DNA from 2 places in the Paenibacillus sp. RC334 genome. Region 1 is predicted to be linked to the other one. Evidence: riboswitches for the same ligand, from Rfam matches in the RefSeq annotation. Region 1 holds a riboswitch; the other holds the start of a gene.
The links. A riboswitch is a leader RNA that binds a small molecule or an ion and turns the genes downstream of it on or off. The one in region 1 is predicted to bind cyclic di-GMP.
Positions count from the first base shown of each region.

Region 2: another riboswitch for cyclic di-GMP. It lies ahead of QMK20_RS01660 (transglutaminase family protein); the one in region 1 lies ahead of QMK20_RS05750 (glycosyl hydrolase).

Region 1 is NZ_CP125370.1:1,210,402-1,222,701, forward strand. It holds gene QMK20_RS05710 (lipopolysaccharide biosynthesis protein) at 1-218, shown strand, start outside; gene QMK20_RS05715 (glycosyltransferase family 2 protein) at 241-1,080, shown strand; gene QMK20_RS05720 (glycosyltransferase family 4 protein) at 1,067-2,254, shown strand; gene QMK20_RS05725 (glycosyltransferase family 4 protein) at 2,248-3,396, shown strand; gene QMK20_RS05730 (glycosyltransferase) at 3,425-4,525, shown strand; gene QMK20_RS05735 (UDP-glucose dehydrogenase family protein) at 4,531-5,859, shown strand; gene QMK20_RS05740 (hypothetical protein) at 6,212-6,433, opposite strand; gene QMK20_RS05745 (sugar phosphate nucleotidyltransferase) at 6,607-7,983, shown strand; cyclic di-GMP riboswitch class I at 8,150-8,230, shown strand; gene QMK20_RS05750 (glycosyl hydrolase) at 8,211-9,836, shown strand; partial or broken gene QMK20_RS05755 (hypothetical protein) at 9,886-12,175, shown strand.
Region 2 is NZ_CP125370.1:344,297-356,596, reverse strand. It holds gene QMK20_RS01665 (AraC family transcriptional regulator) at 722-1,609, shown strand; cyclic di-GMP riboswitch class I at 1,709-1,789, shown strand; cyclic di-GMP riboswitch class I at 1,832-1,913, shown strand; gene QMK20_RS01660 (transglutaminase family protein) at 1,927-2,733, shown strand; gene QMK20_RS01655 (collagen binding domain-containing protein) at 2,947-6,633, shown strand; gene QMK20_RS01650 (class D sortase) at 6,738-7,364, shown strand; gene QMK20_RS01645 (collagen binding domain-containing protein) at 7,579-11,169, shown strand; gene QMK20_RS01640 (GGDEF domain-containing protein) at 11,255-11,962, shown strand; gene QMK20_RS01635 (cupin domain-containing protein) at 12,063-12,300, opposite strand, start outside.

The sequences.
Region 1 (12,300 bases):
TCATACCATTGCTGTCTATACTCGTTCCGAGATACGGCTTGACGGGTGCAGGGATAGCAATGCTGTCTTCGGGGATTCTACGGTTCGGTTTCATTTTATGTAATGTTAAATTCGTTCTGAAAATGAAAATTCCGAGACTGCTTATTTCCAAACAAGATATTCAATGGCTCCGATCAACGATGTCACACTACATCCGGAAAAAGCCAGTTAACGGTTAGATAAAGAAGGAGGCACCCCCTAATGAACCACATGTCTAGCGTTCCCGCGGACAACCGGATATCCGTAGTTATTATCGCTCAGGATGATGGCACTCGAATCACAGCCGCCATTAAATCCTGCAAGCCCTTTGCGGACGATATCGTCGTCATTGACGGAGGGAGCAAGGACAATACGATTCAGGTAGCTGAATCATTGGGCTGTCGGGTGTTTTCCAACCCATGGCCCGGTTATGCGAAGCAGCGCATGTTTGGTGTTGAAAAAGCCGAATTTGATTGGATTTTCCTGATTGATACGGACGAGGTTGTAGATGCGGAGCTTCTTGGAGATTTGTTGAAGGTCAAGGAAACACTCCATGATCCGGCCAAAGCATATTCTGTGTTTCGAATTGGTGATTTTCTGGGCAAATGGATGAACAAAGGCGAGCATTTGGTTCGTCTGTACAATCGGCGTATTTACGGCATTACGAATAGTCTTGTTCATGAAATGCCGGATGTAGCCTCTTCCCAGATCATTAAACTGGAGGGTGTGTTATGGCACTACGGCTTCCGCAGTATCAGTGATCATATGACCCGTTTTAACAAGTATACGGACCTCGAAGCTGAGACGGCCTTTAACAAAGGCAGATCCTTTCGGATTTCCAGGCTGTTGTTGCGACCTCCGGCCCGCTTTGTGCAGAAGTATTTTGTCCAAGGCTTATACCGCAAGGGATTGGCAGGTTTTGCAGTAGCGGTCTTTTGGGTAATGTACGAGTTTCTGGTCTGCTTCAAGCATTATGAGCTGACGAAGCGGCGAAAAAAAATAGAGATTGTGGAAGACGGACAGACCGAGCAGAAAGGAGAAACCAGCTATGTCGTACAATAACGGATTTCGCATTGCAGCAACAGGGCTTAGCTGGCCGTCCCTGCAGCCCGGCGGATTAAACACGTACTTCAAATCCATCTGTGAGCAACTGGCGGAGCAAAATACGCTGGATGCTTTAATCTGTAGCGATGAGAAGCCGCAAGTACCTGAAAATATCCGAATTCATTCAATTGGCAGCAAGCAGCAATCCATCTGGAAGCGTCGAGAGCTGATGCAAAAATATGCAGCAACGCTGTTCGACAAGCAGCCGATAGATGTGCTCTACTCCCATTTTGCCCCCTATGGTGTCGGCCCGGCGCTGGAGGCGAAAAAACGGGGAATTCCGGTAGTCACCACCTTCCACGGCCCATGGACGGAGGAAATGAAGATTGAAGGGCAAGGCCTCAAGCATCTGCTGAAAACAACGTTGGCCAAATCCATTGAAATGAAGGCTTATGGTCTGGCGGACAAATTTGTAGTGCTGAGCGAAACCTTTCGGGATATTCTGCATGAGCATTATAAGGTTCCACTCAGCAAAATCCATATCATTCCCGGTGCGGCGAATGTAGAGAGGTTCCATCCGGCAGAGGATCGGGGGATGGTGCGGGAACGGCTGAATTTGCCACAGAATGCGACGATTGTGCTGACCGTCCGTCGTCTTGTTAACCGAATGGGACTGCTACAGCTGCTGGAAGCATGGCGGCGGGTAACCGAGCGTCATCCTGATCATCTGCTGCTGATTGGGGGGAAGGGACCTCTGATGGAGGAACTGGCTTCCAAGGTGGCAGAATACAATCTTCATAATCATGTGAGATTGCTTGGATATGTATCGGATGAGGAACTCCCCCTGTATCATCAGGCATCGAATATGTTCGTTGTGCCGACACAGGCACTGGAGGGCTTCGGCCTGATTACGGTGGAGGCGATGGCCTCGGGGTTGCCAGTGATGGCGACTCCTGTAGGCGGCAACAGGGAAATTTTAAGTGGATTCCGTCCGGAGCTGTTGTTCCGGGGAACGGACAGCGAAGCCATTGCGGAAGGACTGCTGCGTGTGCTGGATAACCGCGAAGCCCTTCCCAACGCACGGGAATGCAGGGACCATGTCCTGAGCAAATATACGTGGGGACATGTGGCGGAGCAGGTTGAAGATGTGTTCCGGCAGGTCCTTGACAGAAAGGCGGCTGCAAAATGCTGAGAATAGCTTATATCGACCACACGGCAAGATGGAGCGGTGGCGAAGTTGCGTTGTATAACATACTGACGAACATCGGGGAACATATCGACCCGCTCGTGATTTTGGCGGAGGAAGGCGATTTGGCCGATCGTCTTCGGCAGCGCAACATTGATGTACGTATCGTTCCACTGGATGATTCCATTCGCAATCGGGGGCGGAATGCCGTCAATCTGGGTGCGCCTGCGGCAGCCTACCGACTGTTGGCTTATGGGAAAAAGCTTGCGCCTTTGCTGCGCGAGGAAAAGGTCGTGTGTGTTCACACGAACTCGCTCAAGTCAGCGTTCTACGGCGCAGTAGCCGCGAAGTCAGCGAAGGTGCCGTTGATCTGGCATATCCGTGACCATATCGGTCCGCCGTACCTGAAGCCGATTGTGGCCAAAGGCATACGGCTGATGTCCCGCTTTTTGCCCAACGGCGTCATTGCCAATTCCAAGTCCACGCTGAGTGCGCTGGAGCTGCCCCCGGACAAAAAGACGCTCGTCGTCTACTCGGCATTTGCCAAAGCGATTACAGCCCGTGATGCGACTGCAAATTCACGTGACGATGACTCGTTTAACGTCGTGTTGGTCGGTAGACTGGCAGAGTGGAAGGGACAGCACATTTTACTGGAAGCGGCGCGCTCTTTTTTACCGGATAAGCGTGTGAAATTTTGGCTGGCTGGAGATGCGCTCTTCGGCGAAGAGGAATACAAACGCCGTCTGGAATCCACGATGCGCGAATACGGATTAGACAACGTTAATTTACTTGGACACGTCGATGACATTCAGGGCTTGATGCAGCGTTGTGATCTGCTGATTCACACCTCCATCACACCGGAGCCGTTCGGGCAGGTCATTATTGAAGGCATGGCCGCAGGGCTGCCGGTGATTGCTTCGAATGAGGGTGGACCCAGGGAAACCGTCGTACCGAACGAAACCGGGCTACTTATTGAACCGGGTGATCCGGCCAAGCTGGAAGAAGCCATCCGCTGGATGCTGGAGCATCCACAGGAACGTCAGCAAATGGGCGATAAAGGGATGGAACGGGTCAAGAAGCATTTTGTTATCGAGAACACGGTTAAGGATATAGTTCATTACTATAAGGGTTTGTTGGCAGGAGTCTGACCGACATTCGCGTTAAAGGATGATTCAGATGAAAATAGCGATAGCACACGATTACTTAATCCAAATGGGCGGAGCGGAAAGGGTGGTAGAGGTATTCCACGATATGTATCCGGAGGCTCCAATCTTCACAACGGTGTTCAGCGACGACCGCCTGTCGAACAACTTGAAGGATGCAGATATTAGAGCCACCTGGCTACAGAACATCCCGGGAGTGAAGGCCAATTTCAAAGGAGTGCTGCCGCTGTACCCCATCGCTATCCGTGATTTTGATTTTAGGGATTTCGACATTGTGTTAAGCTCCAGCAGCGCATTTATGAAAAGCATCCAGGTACCTAAACATACGTTTCACATTTGTTACTGTCACACACCGATGCGGTTTGCCTGGGATTACGATACATATATGGCCCGGCAGTCCAAATCCAACCTGCTCAAAAGCATGCTAAAGCTTTACATGAATCGGTTGAAAACATGGGATGCCAAAACTTCTCGCAACGTAAACCAATTTGTCGCCAACTCTTCGGTCGTCAAACGGAGAATCCTGCACTATTACCAACGGGAGTCGGATGTCATTTTCCCTCCTGTTAATACATCCCGTTTCCAACGTGCTACAAGCATCGGTGACTATTACCTGATCGTATCCCGGTTAGTGTCCTACAAGCGCGTTGACCTGGCGATTGAGGCATTCAAGCGCAATGGTCTCAAGTTGCGCATTGTCGGTGAAGGACCGGATCGCAAAAGACTGGAAGGCATGGCCTCCCCGAACATTGAGTTTCTTGGCAGACTTGAAGACGAAGAGGTCAACAAGCTGATGGCAGAATGCCGTGCGCTCGTTTTTCCGGGGGAAGAGGACTTCGGTATCACGCCTCTGGAGGCGAATGCAGCCGGACGGCCTGTTATCGCTTATCAGGGCGGGGGAGCGTTGGATACCATTGTCCCTAATGTGAATGGTGTATTTTTCCGCAGACATCAGGTAGAGGATGTGCTGGAGGCGGTCGCCAAGGTCGAGCAGCATGCATGGGATGTGGACGGTATCATTAGCCATGCACGCAAATTTGATGAAGATACGTTCAAGGATCATTTCAAAAAGTATGTAGAGCAAGCCTATGTGAACTTTCTAAAAGGAGGATGAACGGAATGAAGCTGGCTGTAATCGGTACTGGATACGTTGGACTCGTCTCGGGCGTGTGTTTTGCACATAAAGGTAATGAGGTGATTTGTGTCGATCTGGAGCAGCACAAAATCGATATGCTGAACCGGGCGGAATCTCCTATTTATGAACCTGGCATTGAGGAATTGATCGCGTTAAATCTGGAAGCGGGTCGTTTGGAGTTTACTTCGGATTTGGCCGACGCGGTTCGCCGCTCGGATATCGTTATTTTGGCGGTAGGTACGCCGTCTCTGGCTAACGGTGAAGCTAATCTGTCCTACATTGAGCAGGCTGCTGCTGATGTCGGGAAGGCCATGAACGGGTATAAAATTATAATGACCAAGAGCACGGTGCCTGTCGGAACGAACGAAAAGATCAAGGACGTGCTGGCCCGTCATACGAGTTTGTCCTTCGATATTGTATCCGCTCCGGAATTTCTGAGAGAAGGCTCTGCTATCAATGATACACTCCATCCAGATCGCATCATTATCGGTTTGGACAACACGGGGCTGCGTGAAACGATGGTTTCGCTGCATCAGGTGTTCACGGATAAAATTTATGTAACGGATATCCGCAGTGCAGAGATGATCAAATACGCGTCCAACGCATTTCTGGCGACCAAAATCTCGTTTATCAACGAAATCGCCAATATTTGCGAAAAGGTAGGCGCGGATGTTACCTGTGTGGCTGACGGTATGGGGATGGACAAACGAATCGGGTCCTCTTTCCTGCAAGCTGGGATCGGGTACGGTGGTTCTTGCTTCCCGAAAGACACGAATGCGCTCATCCAAATTGCGGGTAATGTGGATTATGAATTTAAGCTGTTAAAATCGGTGGTCGAGGTTAACACTGACCAGCGTTTCATGATCGTATCCAAGCTGCGTGAATCGCTGGGTCAGCTGCACGGCGTGCCGATTGGCATTTGGGGCTTGGCCTTCAAGCCGAATACAGACGATATCCGCGAGGCTCCGGCACTGGAAATCGTTGAAACGCTGGTTCAGGCAGGTGCTATTGTGAAGCTGTATGATCCGATTGCAATGGAAAAATTCAAGGAGCGCGTGGATCATCCGAATATTGTATGGTGCTCCTCCCCGCAGCAAGCTGCCGAGGGAAGCGACGCGGTCTGCCTGCTGACCGATTGGGAAGAGTTCAAAAACGTCAATCTCTTACAATTGTCTTCCATTCTGCACAAGCCAGTCCTGATTGACGGTCGTAACGTATTTACGGAGGAGCAGATTCAAGGCTCGGGGCTGGAATACTATTCCGTGGGTCGTCCGCGGATGAGTGGGTGGAATCGGGATAAGGTGGAAGCTTAAAAAAGTGACGGATTTAAAAGTGAAACATTAAAAAGTGACTGTGGTGGTTTTGGAGACGCTACGCGTGCAGATTGTTCTTCCGATTGCTGTTACCCCCGGATTTTCTTGATTGTGTAAAACATTCAAAGGTTAAAATCCGGGGATAAAGGCAAACGCTGCCGCTTCTTCAGAACAATTCTGCCCGCTTCGCTGCTTTCCGCCGTGGAGTCACAATTTTTAACCTCCACCTTATGGGGGGAGGTAGGAAGGGCGTATCCGAAGGAGCGGCGCGGGTGGTACCGCTCCTTCGGATTAAGGCGCCATGCGGCTGCGCCGCACCGCTCCTTCGGAGCAAGGCTGCCATGCGATTGCGCTATGCTGCTCCTTCCGAGCAAGGGCGTGGCAGGGCCGACTGATACTTGAAGCCTGCAAGCACGGCAGGCAAGCGCGCGAGCGTCTTTACAGGCTGACCGGACATGAATCGTCCGGTCGTGCTTTTTGCAATAAACGGTATGATTGGCATGATGCATATTTGAGTAGCGCAGGGATGGATTTGAAGCTGGAGAAGCGGAGCGTTCGCCTGAAAGCTTTCCAAAGGAAAGCTCGCATCGGAAGCATTAGCTTAGTGGGATTCTTACATCTAAATGTCTTACACAATCCAAAGAATCCCACGGCAACAGCGATCGTAAGATCAAATCCATCCCGTAGCGGGCTACTCGACCTTGCCCATCCGATCACCTACCCAAATTAGAGAGGAAGTGGAGAGTTATGAAGCTCGTACTTTTGTCTGGTGGTTCCGGTAAGAGATTATGGCCTTTGTCCAACGATTCCCGTTCCAAACAATTTTTGAAGGTGCTGGAGAGTCCGGAGGGTAATTCGGAATCTATGGTGCAGCGGGTGTGGAGACAACTGGGGGATAACGGCTTGTCCGAATCCTCGTTTATTGCAACAGGGAGAGCGCAGGTTGAAATGATTCAGAGTCAGGTTGGGCAGGATACGCGCATCATTGTTGAGCCGGAACGAAGAGATACTTTTCCCGCGATTGCGTTAACAGCCACTTATCTATATTCCATCGTGGGTGTTTCGCCCGATGAAATCGTTGCTATATTGCCGGTAGATCCCTATGTAGAGGATGCTTTCTTTGCTACAGTTGCCCAGTTGGAACATACTCTTCAGGAGAGTGAAGGCAAGCTTGCGTTAATCGGGGTTGTCCCTTCCTATCCTTCTGAGAAATATGGTTACATTATACCTAAAAATGATGCCACACAAGGTAGCACAGGCTACCGCAAAGTGAGCCATTTTCAAGAGAAACCCGACCGGGAGCAGGCGGAGCGTCTGATGGAACGCAATGCTCTATGGAACTGCGGGGTTTTTGCATTCAAATTGGGTTACTTGCTCGATATCTTGGCATCCAAAGGATTGCCGTTGAACTATGAAGAAATGCAAAAGCAATATTCTTCTCTGGAAAAAATCAGCTTTGACTATGAGGTAGTCGAGAAGGAGAAGGATATCGTTGTTCTTCCATATGATGGATTCTGGAAGGATTTAGGTACCTGGAACACCTTAACGGAAGAAATGTCCCATCAGCAAGTGGGCAGAGGCGTAGTAACGGAGGATTGCGTCAATACGAGCCTTATCAACGAACTGGATATCCCCGTGGCGATCATCGGAACGAATGATCTGATCGTAGCTGCCAGCCCGGATGGCATCCTTGTGACCAATAAGGCGGAAAGTCCGCGCATCAAGGAAGTGCTCAAGGCTCATAATCAGCGTCCAATGTACGAAGAGCGCCGTTGGGGTCATTATCGGGTAGTGGATTATGTGAAGTATGACGAGGGCAACGAGGTATTGACCAAGCGAATCCGTGTGCTGCAAGGCAAAAATATCAGCTACCAACTTCATTTCAAACGGAGTGAAATTTGGACCATTATTAGCGGTGAAGCGGAAATTATTTTGAATGAAAAGCTGCATAAGGTGAAGGCTGGTGATGTGGTTCGCATTCCAGAAGGGACGAAGCATAGCATTTTAGCCGTGACCGATGTGGAATTGATCGAGGTACAGACAGGTTCTGAGTTGATCGAAGAGGATATTGTCCGTTTTTGCATGGACTGGGATGAAATTTCCCGTCACCAGTTTATTTCATAAATGAGCATCTTGCAACCATCCTGGAAGATAAAAAAGGACTCATTTATGAAGTTTTTTAGCCCGAACTGTCGAAAATACGCGAAAATCTGTAAATTCATGAACATGACCTATTAAATTTTGGTAAAAAAAAGTCGATACTTAGGGTAAGAAGGAATCCAAACTCCTTCCACGATAAACGCAGCCCTGTTGAAAGGCAGGTACGCAAAGCTAAAGGGCCTTCCGTGAGGATGGCAGCCTGGCTACCGAAAGGAAGAGCGAGAGTGAGCCCCTATTTTACCCCTGTGTATCGATTGATACGCAGTGTACTCCCCGTTGTTATGCTTTTTTCCTTGTTGCCCGCCGGTTTTGGTGAATCTCTGTCCGTGGCGAATGCTGCCACATTACAGCCTGTTAATTCGGACGCTTCTGCTGAGGCCCGTGAACTATACAACTATTTGATCAGCATCTCGGGAAAAAAGATGGTCACAGGTCAACATGATTATTTGGAAAGTCCGGATGAATTAAGCAACAAGGTCCAGAAAATCAGTAAGGCGTATGCTGGTGTACATGGCTACGAGATGGGAGCCATCTCCGGCCAGTCCGCCGCTACGGAGGCAGCACAACGTAAAAATGTCATCGATAGCGCCATACGTTGGAGTAGAGCTGGCGGAATGGTTACGATGACTTATCATGAACCGCTGCCGGGTAAACCACTGACTTGGGCCAATGTGCAGGCGAAAGTAAGCCAGGCGGAGTTCAATAAATACGTGACGCCGGGTACTACGCAGTATAATCTTCTCATTGCCGATCTGGATAAGGTCGCTGTATCGTTAAAGCAGCTTCGTGATGCAGGCGTTCCAGTATTATGGAGACCTTACCACGAAATGAACGGCGACTGGTTCTGGTGGGGAAACAAAAACAATTTCAATCAGCTCTGGAATATCATGTATGACCGTTTTGTAAACACGCATCAACTAAACAATCTGCTGTGGGTATGGAGTCCGAACGCGCCTAATTCGTACACTGTTCCATATACCCCGAAATATCCGGGGGATGACAAAGTGGATATTTTGGCTGTAGACATTTACAACCATGATTTTAAGCAAAGCCATTACGAAGGACTGCTCGGACTGGCACGGAATAAGCCGATTGCCATTGGGGAACACGGTGAGGTGCCCAGTCCCGAGGTGATGCAGGCTCAGCCAAAATGGGTGTATTCCATGACCTGGGGCAAGATGCTGACCGAAAATAACACGACGGATCAGATTCAGGATTATATGAATGATTCGACAAGCTTGACGCGGGATGATGTGAAAAAAGGGTTAGCTGCGATGAAAGAACCTGAGACGGAGCTACCGACCGTACCGGACACGGGGCCAAACGATCCAACTCCGGCTCCGCCAGTGGTAAGTAAACCAGCCCCGCCTTCCGTTCCGGATATGGTCTACGTGAACGGGCTGCGGGGTGAATATTTTAACAGCATGGATCTGGACGGCACCGCTGTTTTGGTTCGTACAGACAGTAAGCTGGATTATAACTGGCGTGCGGCCTCGCCTGATCCCGAGGTGAAGGCTGATCAGTTCTCGGTCCGCTGGACGGGCAAAATCAAGCCGCAATATAGTGAGACCTATACGCTTACCACGATATCCGATGATGGCATTCGTGTATGGGTAGACGGCAAGCTGGTTATTGATAGCTGGTTCAAACAAAGCTGGACAGAACGCAAGGACAGCATTACCTTGCAAGCAGGCAAAATGGCAGATTTGAAAGTTGAATATTATGATGAAAAAGGCGACGCAATGGCACGTCTGATGTGGGAAAGTCAGCATGAAGCGAAAGCGGTAATTCCCGGCAACGCTTTGTTTCTTCCTTGATATATACTCTTTCCCCGCCAAAAATTTTGAGGAGAGAGGGTGGAGCACAATGATGAAAAAATGGTTGACCCAAAGGTATATAGTATTATTGGCCGGGCTGCTGGGGGTCGCAGCTATAGCGATGATCGCCTGGTTTATTCATACGCCTCCCAAGAGTGAAGAACTTCAGACGATTAAAGTAGCGGCGGCCAGTCCGGTATGGAAACTCGGTCAGCGGGATGACTCTTCAGCAGAATTTAAAGGTATGGTCGGTAAGGACAATGTCAATATTTCGGCGGCCTCCACCGAGTCGTCTGCTAAAGGAGCATCGTCAGCGATGTCCATAGCAGAGAGTACAACGGCTCCGGTATTGCTCAGCAGTGGAGATATTCCTCCCGGTTTAAATGCGTCCATGAATCCTGAACTATCACTCCAGTACAAGCTGGATCAGGTTCCTCCCAACGGGATGATATTCCGTGTACGGATTTTGGATGCGGGCAAAGCCGTTCCCCAAATGGCTGTATTTTCAAATCATCAGCTGTCCGGTATCATTCAGATTGCCGGGGTTTCCGGCACAGGCAGTGCATATAATTTCAAAAACAACTACGAGCTGTATATCCCCAAAGAGCAATTGCAAAGCGGTGTTAACGTACTCAAGCTAAAGACAGCGCGCTGCCTATACTGCTCCTCTGCTGAAGATAAAAATGTGTGGTGGACTTGGGATGACTTGAGCTTGGAGACGTTAGCTTCACCTGCGACTGAGCCGATACACGGTAAATATATACTGACCGGAACGAATGTGAACAATAAAGAATTTTATTATGATCAGGGTGCAGTAAAACATTTACCATACGTTCTCAAATGGCTGGGAATTGCATATAGCGGCAATGTCATGAGAGTCACATGCGCTAGTAATGTGAACAAGGCATGCACAGACGTGGAAGAGTACTACCAAACGTTGAAGCAGTATAATATGCAATCGTCGGCTTTGTATTTATATACGGGCGATATCAAGCTGCAAAAAGACGGCTCCCTGCCGGAGACGGCCAAGCAGAAATTGCGCGATTATGTAAAAAAATATGGTTCATACCTGCAATATTATGAAGTGGATAATGAACCGGGATTGTTTAACCGCTCGAAAGCGGTCAATCTGGCCGTGGCCCAAGTGGCTGAATACGGAAGGTAAGCAATTGGCGCCACATCTCAAAACGGTAGCGCCGGGCTGGGCCTACTGGCCGACGTATTCGACCAAGGCTTGTAAAAACCAAACCGGAGGTACGCTGAAATGCGGCGATCCGGATGGATGGGAGCGGGACCCGGCACAACGTAAACAGCTGGAGGATGTCACCGACCTGACTAACGGGCACGCCTACGGCGAATCGTATAATGAAGAGGGCGGGGGCAGCTTCGTTCAAAATCTGAAAACCTTCGGCGGTTCAAGCAATGGGCTGGAGAAGAAGATGCTGAATACGGAGTTTGGTACGAACGATACGCATCGGGACAACCCTGATTACGGGGCCAGTCAGCCACAAGCAGCAGCATTCGACCGGATTATGCGTTCGCAGATCGGTTTTGCCAATATGTTTATCCAGCATGCTGCTTTTTATAAGGACTACACGCTGTTTAAAACCGGCTTTGACCTGCAAAATCACAATCCGGCGAATACGGAAATTTATCCGTTCGGACAAGGGCAGGACAGCCGTGTAAACATCATGAGACGCTTGAGTCTGGCTTATGCCACACACGGGAAACCATTGACTTATACGGTCCTGAATCCGGAGGAAACGAAGGATAAGATGGTCTATGTCCGTACAGTGGATACGTCTAAGCTTAAACCGCTGGCTGGCAGTGGGGCCACCTCGGACAAATTGCTAGTGAACCTGGTGAATTTTGAATCCACAGCACAGACGATCCGTGTACGGGTGACGATGCCGAAAGCCGGTTTGTACACGGGTGAACGCTTCGGAGCTGGCTCTACGTACAGCCAGGCACAGCGTTCCATATCCGGACTCAAGGCTTCGCCTGCCCTTGATTTTGAAGAAAAGCTGGGTCCCGGAGAGTCGGTGCAATACATTCTGGAACTGAAAAGTACAGATCAGACCGCAGCTTCGGCTCCTACAGAGGTGAAGGCCGCCTCTGTTCAGGAAGGCGCGGTAAAGATCAATTGGCTTCAGGCAGAAGGCGTATCCGCCTATGATGTACTGCGTGCGGACGGGACAAACGGGGCGTATCAGGTGATTGCATCGGAAGTAGTGGGAAGCGCGTATACGGACCACACGGTGAAAGCCGGAAGTCACTACGCTTACAAAGTCCGAGCGACTGGGGGCACCCAAGTGTCCCCGGCGGCCGAGGTCGCTTAATCAGGACAGATACAGAGTAGGACCAGCGTCGAAGAATACCTTACATGCAACCGAAAATAGAATGCCAAAGAACCTATCAGGAGAAAGTAGGACCTGACAGGTTCTTTTTTATCTGTAAATGGTTC
Region 2 (12,300 bases), 870 kb from region 1:
CTATAATCCTCCAAACTGACTGTCGAGTAAGTGAAGCCCTATATCTGTATTACCCATCATATCATTGCCTGTATGAATTCCAAAGCTAACGGCACTCTATTTCCTATTATATTAGAACACACCGGAGCAGAAAATCACGCAAATAAGTGAATACACTCTTTGTGTAATTTTGTACTTTTATGCTGTTATTTATCATATGATTTGCATATATTTACAGTACACTAATCAGCATAAAAAGAGTTCATATATCTCCCTCGTGCACCTACATATTTGTGAACAAAATCACAACATTGGACCCAATCTAATTTTCTTCACGATAAGCCTAATGAACTATTTCGATAGAACAAAGACCCATTTTTTTCAAAACGAAAGGATATGTGCGTTGGAAGGTGGAATGGGCATAGAATACCTTTAGCATCCTGTCCTGGATTTTATTCCAGAATTGAATTGAACCCATGGCATCTCCGAATTTTTTCAACATGATTTAACTTTTTCATATGGATGAATGAGTTAAAAATATGGAGGAAACGAGGCTGTTTTCACCATATTAGTACACCTGAATTCGAATGGAAAATAATTCAAAATATTATTCGCTACATGCATTTATGTGATGTGATAAAATAAATCGTATTAATAGGAAATCATGTGTAAACCACCATTTTATTTGTTAAACAAACAGTGATTAGCTTGATAAATTTGCTCTTTTGTAAAGGAATTGGACATGACAACAGACCAAAAAAACAACGGAAACGGGACCCCTTGGAGCAGCGATCCAGTCGTCATTGCATGTACTCCCTCCGCTTTTGCCAAGCGATCCCTTTTTTATATACAGGAAATAGGCTATTTCAAAAAAACATCTGTTTATGCCATGGAACGGAAGGAACTCACCTCGTTTCTGCTCGTTTTTACGTTATCAGGACAAGGGGAATTACTGTACCGGGAGAAAAAATACATATTGAAGCCTCATGATATGTTTTTCGTTAATTGTGAGGAATTCGTACAGTACAGCACCGCTGGTCATGAAGCATGGGAGTTTATCAGTGTAAATGTGTACGGCAATCTGATCGACAATTTCTACGAACAATTTGCCAAGCACAACAAGCCTGTAATATCACTCAACGATCCATGCACCATATTGGACAAGCTGCATTCCCTGTTATGCGTACAATCTGACAGAACTCTTTCTGCTGAGCTGCTTACATCCAGACTCATTGGTGAGTTGCTGACGTATATTTTGCAGCACCCCTATGATCATCCGTATGTAAACCAGGATACGATCACCGAGATACGCAAGGTTCAGCAATATTTGGATCGATCCTACAGTGAACGAATTACGCTGGATTCGCTGGCAGACATGTTTGAGTTAAACAAATTCAATCTCGCTAAAAACTTCAAGAAACAGATCGGATTTTCTCCTATCGATTATCTCATTAATGTCCGCATCACAGCGGCTCAAGGCTGGCTTAAAACCAGTGACGAATCCATTGTGGATATCGCACGGTTTGTAGGTATTCCCAACACCAGCCATTTTATCAACCTGTTCAAGGAACATGTCGGAGAAACCCCACATTCCTTCCGCAAAAAATGGGGGAATCGAACCAAACTATAAACTCATCTATCAGATGACTTTGTCGAAAAACAGAGAAAATCTAAGATTGTGCTTGCCTAATCAGAAGCCCAACTGATAGAATGATAGATATAGACTGTTCAGGATAAATGGCAAACCTGTCGAAAGGCAGGGACGCAAAGCTACAGGGCCTTCTTTTTAAGATGGCAGCCAGCTACCGGTTGGAGAGGCTTTTTGTCGTGTCTTTTTTTCCTGAAAAACTTTATACGATAATAGCAAACCTGTCGAAAGGCAGGGACGCAAAGCTATAGGGCCTTCTTTTTAAGATGGTAGCCTGGCCGCCGAAAGGAAGTTTTTCTATGAGGAAAATGTCATTTTTTTTAATAATTTTAGTTTTTTTGTTATCCATCCCCCTACATACGACAGCGTTTGCTGCCGAAAGTCAGGCATGGCTGAATCAAAACAACGTAAACCACGGTATTGTTAGTATACGTTATCCTGTCAAGTCCAATGTCAAAACCAAGATCGTAATTACCAAGGATGCGGAGAAATACTCTTATTATCTGAATTCGAGCAAATCTGAGGAAGCATTCGCTCTTCAAATGGGCAATGGCAATTATAACATTCGTTTATTGGAACAGCTAACTGGCAATCAGTATAAAGTGATAGGTGAAGAAACGGTCCAGTTAAATTTGAATGACAGTAAAACCATATACCTCAATTCTATTCAAAATATTGACTGGAGCGATACGAATCAGGCGATTCGGAAAGCCAAGGAATTAACCAAGGGTGCAACGACAGATGATGAAAAGGTGAAACGTATTTACGAGTATGTCATTAGTCATATTAAATACGATTCCAACCAGCCTTTCAACCTATCAACAGACTACCTTCCACAAATTGATCGTACAATAGTTTCGCAAAAAGACATTTGCTATGGATACGCTTCACTGTTCGCCGCCATGCTTCGAAGTGTGGATGTTCCAACGAAGCTGGTTATGGGTGAATCCTCCTATGTGAAAACTTACCACGCCTGGAATGAAGTCAATATCAACAATCAATGGGTTATCATTGACACTACAGTAGATGCCGCTCTAAAAAGCGGAAAACAGAAGTTTGCAATGGCCAAAGAACCCTCCAAATATACAAAAACAAAACAATATTAATTTTTTTTGTAGAAAGCCCTGATCACTGCGATCAGGGCTTTTTTCTATTCTTGTTGAGAAATTGTTGAGATAAGGAAGGTATTGTATATCTAGTCAGTCATTTAAAAACTAAGATGTTGAATATACTATTTCCGGGACAAGAAAGAGGGGGGAACCAAATCCGCCCGGGTACTTTCCATAATATTATGATGAATAGGAGACTTACTTAAGAGTATGAGAACAAAAATAAATGTAACGATCATTGTGCTATTGCTTATTTTCCAAAGCTTTTTTAGTGCAGCGCTGGCTTACGCAGACACTTCGACCGCGGCTGTACCAGAAAGCGCTGTAAGCGATCCTGCGAATACAGTTATGGAAGATGTATACGGTATTCCGAACCCTGAACCATTAGAGGCACCTCCCAGCATAGCTCCCATGATTCAGGCAGCAGCCAGCTCAGTTCAAGCAGACAATATTTTAACCAAGCTGATCTTGACGGATGAAACCGGCCGTATCATTGATGCTGTGGATAATCCTGGCGTACGTGTGGACATTGGCGCAGCAGTCCAGCTGAGCTATGAATGGGAGATTCCGGACAATCAGTATAAAGAAGGCGATACCTTCACCTTTAACTTACCGGAACAATTTGAAATTTACACAGATATCTCGTCTCCGTTGATTTCAACAGATGGAGAGGTTGGTACTTTTACGGTAGATCGCCAAGGGAAAGTCATTATGACCTTTAACGATTACGTAGAGAATCATTCCAACGTAAGCGGAAAACTGCAAGTAAAAACCGAGTTCAGTAAGGAAGTTGCAAAAGGCAGCACAGAAGTCATTATTGCGACTCCAATTAAGATCGGGGTTCAAACATCCATCGTCAACATCAAACCCGTGTCCGGTCCCCCAATAAGTAAACAAGGAAAAGCTAACGGCAAAAACAAGATTGACTGGACCATTAATGTGAATACACAATTGGACACCGTAAAGAATGCGATCGTAACAGACCCGACTCCTCAAGGGCTGGAGCTGTTGCGAGACTCCTTCCAACTGTATAATCTGCAAGTCAATATTGACGGCTCGACGGTAGTTAAGGACCCAATCAGTGGGGACAAGTATACGCTCGAACCAGATCAAGCCGGTACGGGCTTTGTTATTCGTTTTAAAGACGAGAGCATTAGCCAAGCCTATCAGATTCAGTATTCCACAGATATTACAAGTGACGAAACCCGTTTCTCCAACACAGCTACTTTTTCGGGAGACTCTATGAATGGTGTCTCTGCTAACGCTACCGTGCAGGTTGATCGCGGAGAATTTTTGTCCAAGAAGGTGGAAAGTTACGACCCTGTTACACAAACGGTATCTTGGGTGATCAAGTACAACTTCAGCGAAAAGAAAATACCTGCCGACAAAGCCTTGTTAAGTGATCGGTTCAACAACAGTCAGGTATGGCTTCCCGATTCACTTGAAATATACAAAGACGATACTCAAGAGGTGCTTCCATCCTCAGAATATACCGTCTCCCCGGTTACGAATGATTTGGACAGCAACGGCTTTGATCTCCAATTCAACTCCGATGTGGATACTGCCTATACCATTCGTTATCAAACGAAAGCCAAAGAACGTGTATATCAAGATGATAAGGTAACGAACCGTGTGACTTCAGGTGGAGTCTCTAAGGATGCCACCGCACAACTTAAAAGTGGAATTATTATTAAAGAATCCAAGGAGCCAAACTACAACGCAAAATTCATACCTTGGGTTATTACCATCAATGAAGATCAATATACTATGAACGATATCGTCATCAAGGATGTATTTCCCAACGATGGCCTGGCCTTGTTGCCGAACACTTTGAAAATCCAATCCGCTGACGGAAAAACGGAACTTCAAGCCCCTGCAGATTATGAGCTTATTCCGTTATCACAGGATTATAAACAAGGGTTTAATATCATTTTCCATGCACCAATTCAAGATACTTATACGATCAAATATTCAACCACATTCAATAATGACTGGAAGAAAGATACGACGAAGCCAGAGTTCTGGAATAAATCCGTCATTGAATGGCAGCAGGACGGAGATTCAAAATCTGCAGAAGCAGATGCGCGGCTCTTTCCGGATATCATGACACAACAAAATGGAGCCAAGCAAGGAAGCTACAATGCCAGCTCCAAGCACATCACATGGGACATTAAGGCCAACTATAACCGTAAGACCCTGAAACAACCGGAAATAAAAGATCCATTGCTGCAAGGTCAGAAGCTACTGCCAAACTCCGTTAAAGTGTACGACATGACACTGAATGGATCGAGGAACGGCGTGGAAAAGGGCTCCGAATTACCAGCAGACCAGTACACACTTATTCTTCCATCCGAACAAAATGGCAACACGTTGCGTATCCAATTTAAAAATCAGATTCAAACCCCATATTGGATTACGTTCCAAACCACGCTGGAAGGAGAACTTATTGAAAAAGAAATCCGCAATAAGGCCCTTTTTCTGGATGGAGAAAATATAATCTCAGAATGGTCAGCCCAAGTAACCTTACCTCACGGTGGAGAATATGTTTCTAAAAGCGGCAGCCAGAACGGGAATAAAATTAACTGGCAAATCCGTATAAACGAAGGACAGTCTCAAGTAACAAATGCCAAAATTGTGGATCATCCCAGCAGCAATCAGATTCTGATCGAGAATTCCTTTCATCTGTATTCAACTGTGGTGTCTGAAAACGGGAAGGTTACCAAGAGTACAGAACTAACCAGGGATCGTGATTACAAGCTCATTTTCAAGCCAGATGCTCAAGGTCAGGAAACTTTTGAGCTTGCTTTCACGAAGGAGATCTCCTCCGCCTTTATCCTGGAATATCAAGCGTTCATTGATGCAGCTGACAAAGAAAAGGTGAGCAACAAAGTAACCTTTGAAGGGGATCGCTTAACGACAGAACAGAAGGAGACGAATCAAGAAATTATTGTGCGGACTTCTTCCGGCTCCAGTTCAGGCAGCGGTATTAAAGAAAGCCTCGAAATTACAAAGGTTGATCAAGATGAGCCTGATAAGGTACTGCCCGGAGCAAAATTCGCGCTCTATGATAAAGCGGAGAAAAGAGCCCCAATCATTCAAACTACCAATGCGGAAGGGAAAATTGTGTTTTCTGCATTGCTCCATGATGATTACATCTTGGAAGAGCTTGTAGCTCCCCAAGGCTATAAAATAATGGATAGTAAGCTTGAAATCAAAATAGACGATACGATCAAACAAAGCGCGGGCATAAAGAAGGTTGTGGTAACCAACCAAAAAGAAAACAACACAGATCCAGGTACACCTACCAATCCGGGTACACCTGGTACACCTACTAATCCGGGCACGCCTGGTACACCTACCAATCCAGGTACGCCTGGTACGCCTACTAATCCAGGTACGTCTACCGGCTCAGGATCAGGCAAAAAACGCGACAAGGAGCCTGAAACAACAACTACGCCGTCTATATCCGTTCCTTTAGTGGACAATAAAGAACAGACTGTGGATGGTGAGAGCCCAGTAACTGTGGATGATGTGAACCCGGTATTAGATAGCATCGTGCCTGAATCTACACCTGACAAAAAACAGACGGATGATGATGGGGGCCTGCCAACGGGTGGCATTGTGCCTGAATCTACACCTGCACCGAAAGCAAAACCGAAATTACCAATCATTAAACCTAATAAGGAACCTAATCCTCCCGTGGAAAGTGATGACGACTCTCTGCCTCGTGGTGGAATCAAAGTTCCTGCTGATGTACCGAAAGATCCGAATGTTTCACCATTGGCAAATAAATTGCCACAAACAGGAGAAAACAGCCCTGCTCCCTTCTATTTAACAGGTCTAGCTATGATCATTTGTGGCGCGTATCTGAAATATAGACGGATGGGCAAAAAATAAAAATAATCATACCCTCCCTTTCTCAGACTACACTATATGGGAAAGGGAGGATTTTTAAAATCAGTATGTGATACACCTTACATAAGTTAGGGAGGTTTTTTAGATTGCGTAAGCTATCATACTTGTTCATCGCCTTGGGAATACTCATTATTTTGTTTCCTAAAGCCAATGAATGGAACGAAGATCGGAAGCAGAGCGAGCTTTTGAAAGAGGCAGAAGTACTGAACCCTAGCATTATCGACGGCTATAAGCGCTTGTCCAGCAAGCTTGCAGAAAACACGAGCATCGAAACCACACGAGGTCCTTCGGTACCCGCAAATGAAACAGGTCCTAAGCAACTCCCCATTGCCACCATTAGCATTAATCGCATTGATTTGAAGCTTCCTGTGCTGGAGGGTGCAACTCGGGATAATATGAAGCACGCATCTGTACATATGTCGGAAACGGCAGCTCTGGGTCAGACAGGAAACGCCGCCATAGCAGCCCACCGTGCGCGTACAGCAGGACGTTTATTTAATCGGCTGAACGAGGTAAAGATTGGAGATAAAATCATGATTAATACCAAGGGTGAACAATATAGTTATACAGTCTATAAAATTTCGATTGTCGCTCCTACAGACGTCTCCGTTCTGAAAAGCTTTGAAAATCAAAAGCTGCTCACATTAATTACATGTGACCCTCTTGTAAATCCGACACATCGCCTCATTGTTCAGGCCCGACAAAGCACCTAAAGCTGGATCTGTTCGCCATATCCGAACACCCTTTGCTACTCAGATTTACTTAATTTGCAGCGTAGGGGGTATCTCTATTTCATTGGACAGACTCTTAGTCCGTTGAATATATTACTTCCGGGAAAGAAGGAGGGATGCTATAAACGCCCGGACATGAATACAATATACAGTAATCTTTATACAGTAATCTTTAGAAAGGAGACTTAAATAGAGTATGAGAAAAAAATGGAATGTAATGATTATTGCATTATTACTCATTTTACAAAGCTTTTTTGGTATCACCCAAGCTTATGCTCAAATCCCTGCCCCGGATCAGCCGGAGATTGCCGGAACCGAGGCAGGGCAAACCGTTACAAATGATGTATATGATATCGTAGTACCCGAAACAGAACCAGTCATAGAACCAGAACAGCAGAAGCCTCCTTCCCTACCAGCTCCTGTTGTTCAGGCAGCGGCCACCACGAATTCTGAAGAAGCTGCTCAAGCAAGTATTTTAACGAAACTTACCCTGACCGATGCGACTGGTCAAGTGATTGATGCGGTATACAATCCCGATAGCCGCTTGGACATTGACGATGCAGTCCATCTCATTTATGACTGGGAGCTTCCCAACAATACGTACAAAGCCGGAGACACTTTTACTTTTCAATTGCCCGAGCAATTTGAAATCTACACAGATATCTCCTCTCCTTTGGTTACGACAGATGGAAATGTTGGCCATTTCACGGTAGACCGCCAAGGCAAAGTGGTCATGACTTTTAACGATTACGTGGAGAGCCATTCCAATGTCAGCGGAAAACTGGAGGTTAAGACCGAGTTCAGCAAGCAAATAGAAAAAGGCAGTACAGAGGTCATTATCGCCATCCCGATCAAGGGTGGCGTACAAACAGCAGTCGTAAATATCAAGCCTGCGGCAGGCTCTTCCCTGGATAAGCAAGGGAAAGCCAATGGAACCCATCAGATTGATTGGACGATTGACGTAAATAAACAATTGGATACGGTTCAACATGCTGTAGTCACCGACCCGACTCCCCAAGGATTGGAGCTGGTGAGGGATTCTATCCGGTTATACCATTTACAAATCAACGTGGATGGTTCAACCTTGCTGCGTGATCCGGTGGATAAGGATAAGTATACGCTGGAAGCCGATTCGGCTGGTACCGGCTTCATCATCCGTTTTAAAGATGAAAACATCCGCAGCGCATACCGAATCCAATACTCCACTAACATCACCAGCGAAGAATCCCGTTTTTCCAACACAGCCACTTTTTCAGGCAGCAATACGAAAGACGCTTCTGCAACAGCTACAGTAACCGTTCAACGCGGCGAATTTTTGTCCAAAAAAATGGAGCAATACGACCCGGTTACTCAAACGGTATCCTGGGCGATCAAGTATAATTTTGGCGAAAAGAAAATTCCCGCCGGGAAAGCTGTGTTAGCTGACCGTTTCAACAAAAGCCAGCAGCTCGTGGCCGGTTCACTTAAAGTGTACAAAGGAGCTACTTCTGAGGAACTTTCTTCCTCCGAATATACCGTCTCACTGGTTAGCAATGAAACGGCCAACGGCTTCGATTTACGCTTCAACTCCGATGTGGAGGAAGCATACACGATCCGTTATCAAACCAAGGCGGTAGATCGTGTACTTAAAAATGAACGGATAACGAATACCGTAACGTCTGATGGAGTAACCAAAGATACCACCACTGAGCTAAAAAGCGGGGTCATTGTCAAAGGCTTCAAGGAACCGAACTACAACACAAAAACGATTCCCTGGGTTATTGCCATCAATACGGATAAATACACGATGAATCAGGTTGTGATCAACGATACGTTTCCGAATGGCGGTCTGGCTCTCTTACCAGATACATTAAAGATCCAAAGCGCGGACGGAAAATCAACGCTAACATCACCAGCAGATTATGAACTGATTCCTTTATCGCAAGACTATAAGCAAGGATTCACGATACGTTTCCATAAAACGATCCAGGACGCGTATACCATCAGCTATTCAACAACATTTAACAATGAATGGAAAAAGGATACGAGCAAGCCGGAGTTCTGGAATAAAGCTTCCATCTCATGGGTGCAAAATGGAACGCCCTACTCTGCTGAAGCCGAAGCCCGGCTATGGCCTGACAATCTGACACAGCAGAACGGTGCCAAGCAAGGAAGCTATAACGCTACCTCCAAGCACATCACATGGGACATCTTGACGAACTATAACCGTAAAACCCTGAATCAGGCTGAAATAAAGGATACGCTACAGCAAGGTCAGAAGCTGGTTCCCGGCTCTGCCAAAGTGTATGACATGACACTGCTTGGATGGTGGAATGGTGTGGAAAAGGGAGCTGAACTGTCGGCAGACCAATACACCCTTGTTCTTCCCACCGCTGATAACGGCAATGAGCTGCGTATCCGTTTTAATGAACAGATCAACACTCCCTACTGGATCACTTTCCAGACCACATTAGAGGGAGAGCTTATTGATAAAGAAATCAACAATAAGGCTCTGCTGATGGATGGAAAAAACATGATCTCTGAGTGGGCAGCCAAAGTAACTGTGCCTCATGGGGGAGAATACGTTACAAAAGCCGGTAGCCAGAATGGTAATAAGATTGACTGGCAGATCCGGATCAATGAAGGGCAATCTTATGTCTCCAACGCCAAAATCGTGGATACACCCAGCAGCAATCAAATCCTGATTGAAGATTCCTTTCATTTGTATTCCACCAAAGTATCAGCCAACGGAGAAGCTGCCAAAGACACTGAATTAGTCAAAGATCAGGATTATAAGCTGAAAATTACGACAAACGATCAAGGTCAGCAATCCTTTGAGCTTGGCTTCACACAGGCCATTTCATCCGGCTATATTTTGGAATATCAATCTTTTATTCAAGCGGATGATAAAGCGAAAGTGAGTAACAACGTCTATTTTGAAGGCGACCGCTTAACTACGGAGCTGAGAGAAACCAGTAAAGAAATCATCGTGCGGACATCCTCCGGTTCAGGTTCAGGGGGAGGCATAACAGGAAGCCTGGAAGTGACCAAGGTTGACCAGGATCATCCTGACAAGGTGTTGCCTGGAGCACGCTTTGCACTCTATGATAAGAACCAAAAAAGAGCCCCGCTCATTCAAACTACCAATGCAGACGGGAAAATTTTGTTCAATTCATTGCTGTATGATGAATATATTCTGGAGGAACTTGCGGCTCCAGCAGGCTATAAAATAACAGCCTCGAAGACAGCGGTCAAAATAGACGCCACGGTTAAAGAAAGCTCAGGTATTAAGCAGATTGTGGTAACTAATGAAAAAGAGACCCCTGTCGATCCGGGTAAACCTACTGATCCGGAAACGCCTACGAATCCAGGAACGCCTACGAATCCGGGTTCAGGTAAAAAGCACGATAAAGATCCTGAACCCACAGAAACGCCGAATGTACCCGTTAAGCCAGTAACCAATGAGCCACAGATCGTTGAAGATGAAGATGTGCCATTGGGTGTTCCAGAGATTGTGCAGCCTCCTGCAGAACCCGATGCGCTGCCGGAATCGCCAGAAATTGATCCTCCTCAGAAATCGTCTCCACCTGTAGAGATTGAAGATGAACCCATACCCAAAGGAGGCATCAAGTTCCCTGTTGAGGACCCCGAGGACCCAAGTGATCCAGGTCGTACTCCGCAGGTAAATAAATTACCGCAGACAGGAGAAAACAGTCCTGCTCCCTTCTATTTGAGCGGAATGTCTTTCATTCTTCTGGGTGCCTATTTGAAATACAGACGGATGCATAAAAATAAAAGAATTAAATAATCAAATAATCAAATAATCCCCTTTCTCGGCTTACACAAAACGAGGAAGGGGAACAACTATCAATGATATGAGTGGTGACATGAACTTGAATTTAGCTCAAAACTCCTACATGCTCTTATGTTTATTGATCTTAAACCTGATCGTATGGACATGCCTTGGGATTTTTTTAAGGTCTGTATTTGTGGAAAGAACTATGCTAAGGAAACTTGCTTACCAAGACCCTGTAACAGGTTTGTTCAATCGGAATGCGCTCAACCACTTTTGGCAGCAACATAAAGGCAAAGAAAGCACTGCTATTTTATACATTGACCTGGACGGCTTCAAAGCCATTAATGATGCTTATGGACACAAGGTTGGCGATATGTTGTTACATGAAGTTAGCCTTCATCTGCTACAAGTCATGAATGCGAACCAAAAGGCTTTTCGAATTGGAGGGGATGAATTTTTACTCATTATAAAAAATTTTGATTCCGACCAGGTAAAAATTTTGGCGCAACTCCTCCTAAGAAAAATCAGCAGCGCCTACAGCATTCATGGACACAGACTATCTGTCACAGGAAGTATTGGTATTAGCTTGAATCCATCCCAGAAGGACAATCTGCAGACATTGCTCAAAGAGGCGGATATCGCCATGTACCATGCCAAACGAATGGGAAGAAATCGTTATGCCGTGTATTCCAAGATTAGCCGGAAACAGAGCAGCTCATACAACACTACACGGATCAAAAACCTCGCAAAAGACATTCGAAAGCGCCATAATGTCCATGTCAAAAAACAACCTGCACCTCTATAAGCCAGGAAACTATCCAAACCCGGCTGAGAATATAAATCAGGCGGGTCATTCCTGTTGATTTAAGGAACACACCCGCCAATAAAAACTTCCTTATTCAGTTTTACACCTTTGCAATCAGCTTGAAATCGTCAAAGTGGAATCCCGGAGCAACGACACAGGTTACCAGCACAGGCTCATCCCCAAGCGGACGCGCCGTTTGCCATACTGTGCCCGGCACCAGCGCTTGTGGATGCTGTCCTGCCTCCACATCGGCACCGACAATAATCACCGTTTCTTCACCAGGTTGTTCTCCGCTTCCACCCAATTTCAACTCCACAGGGCTTCCGCTATGATACAGC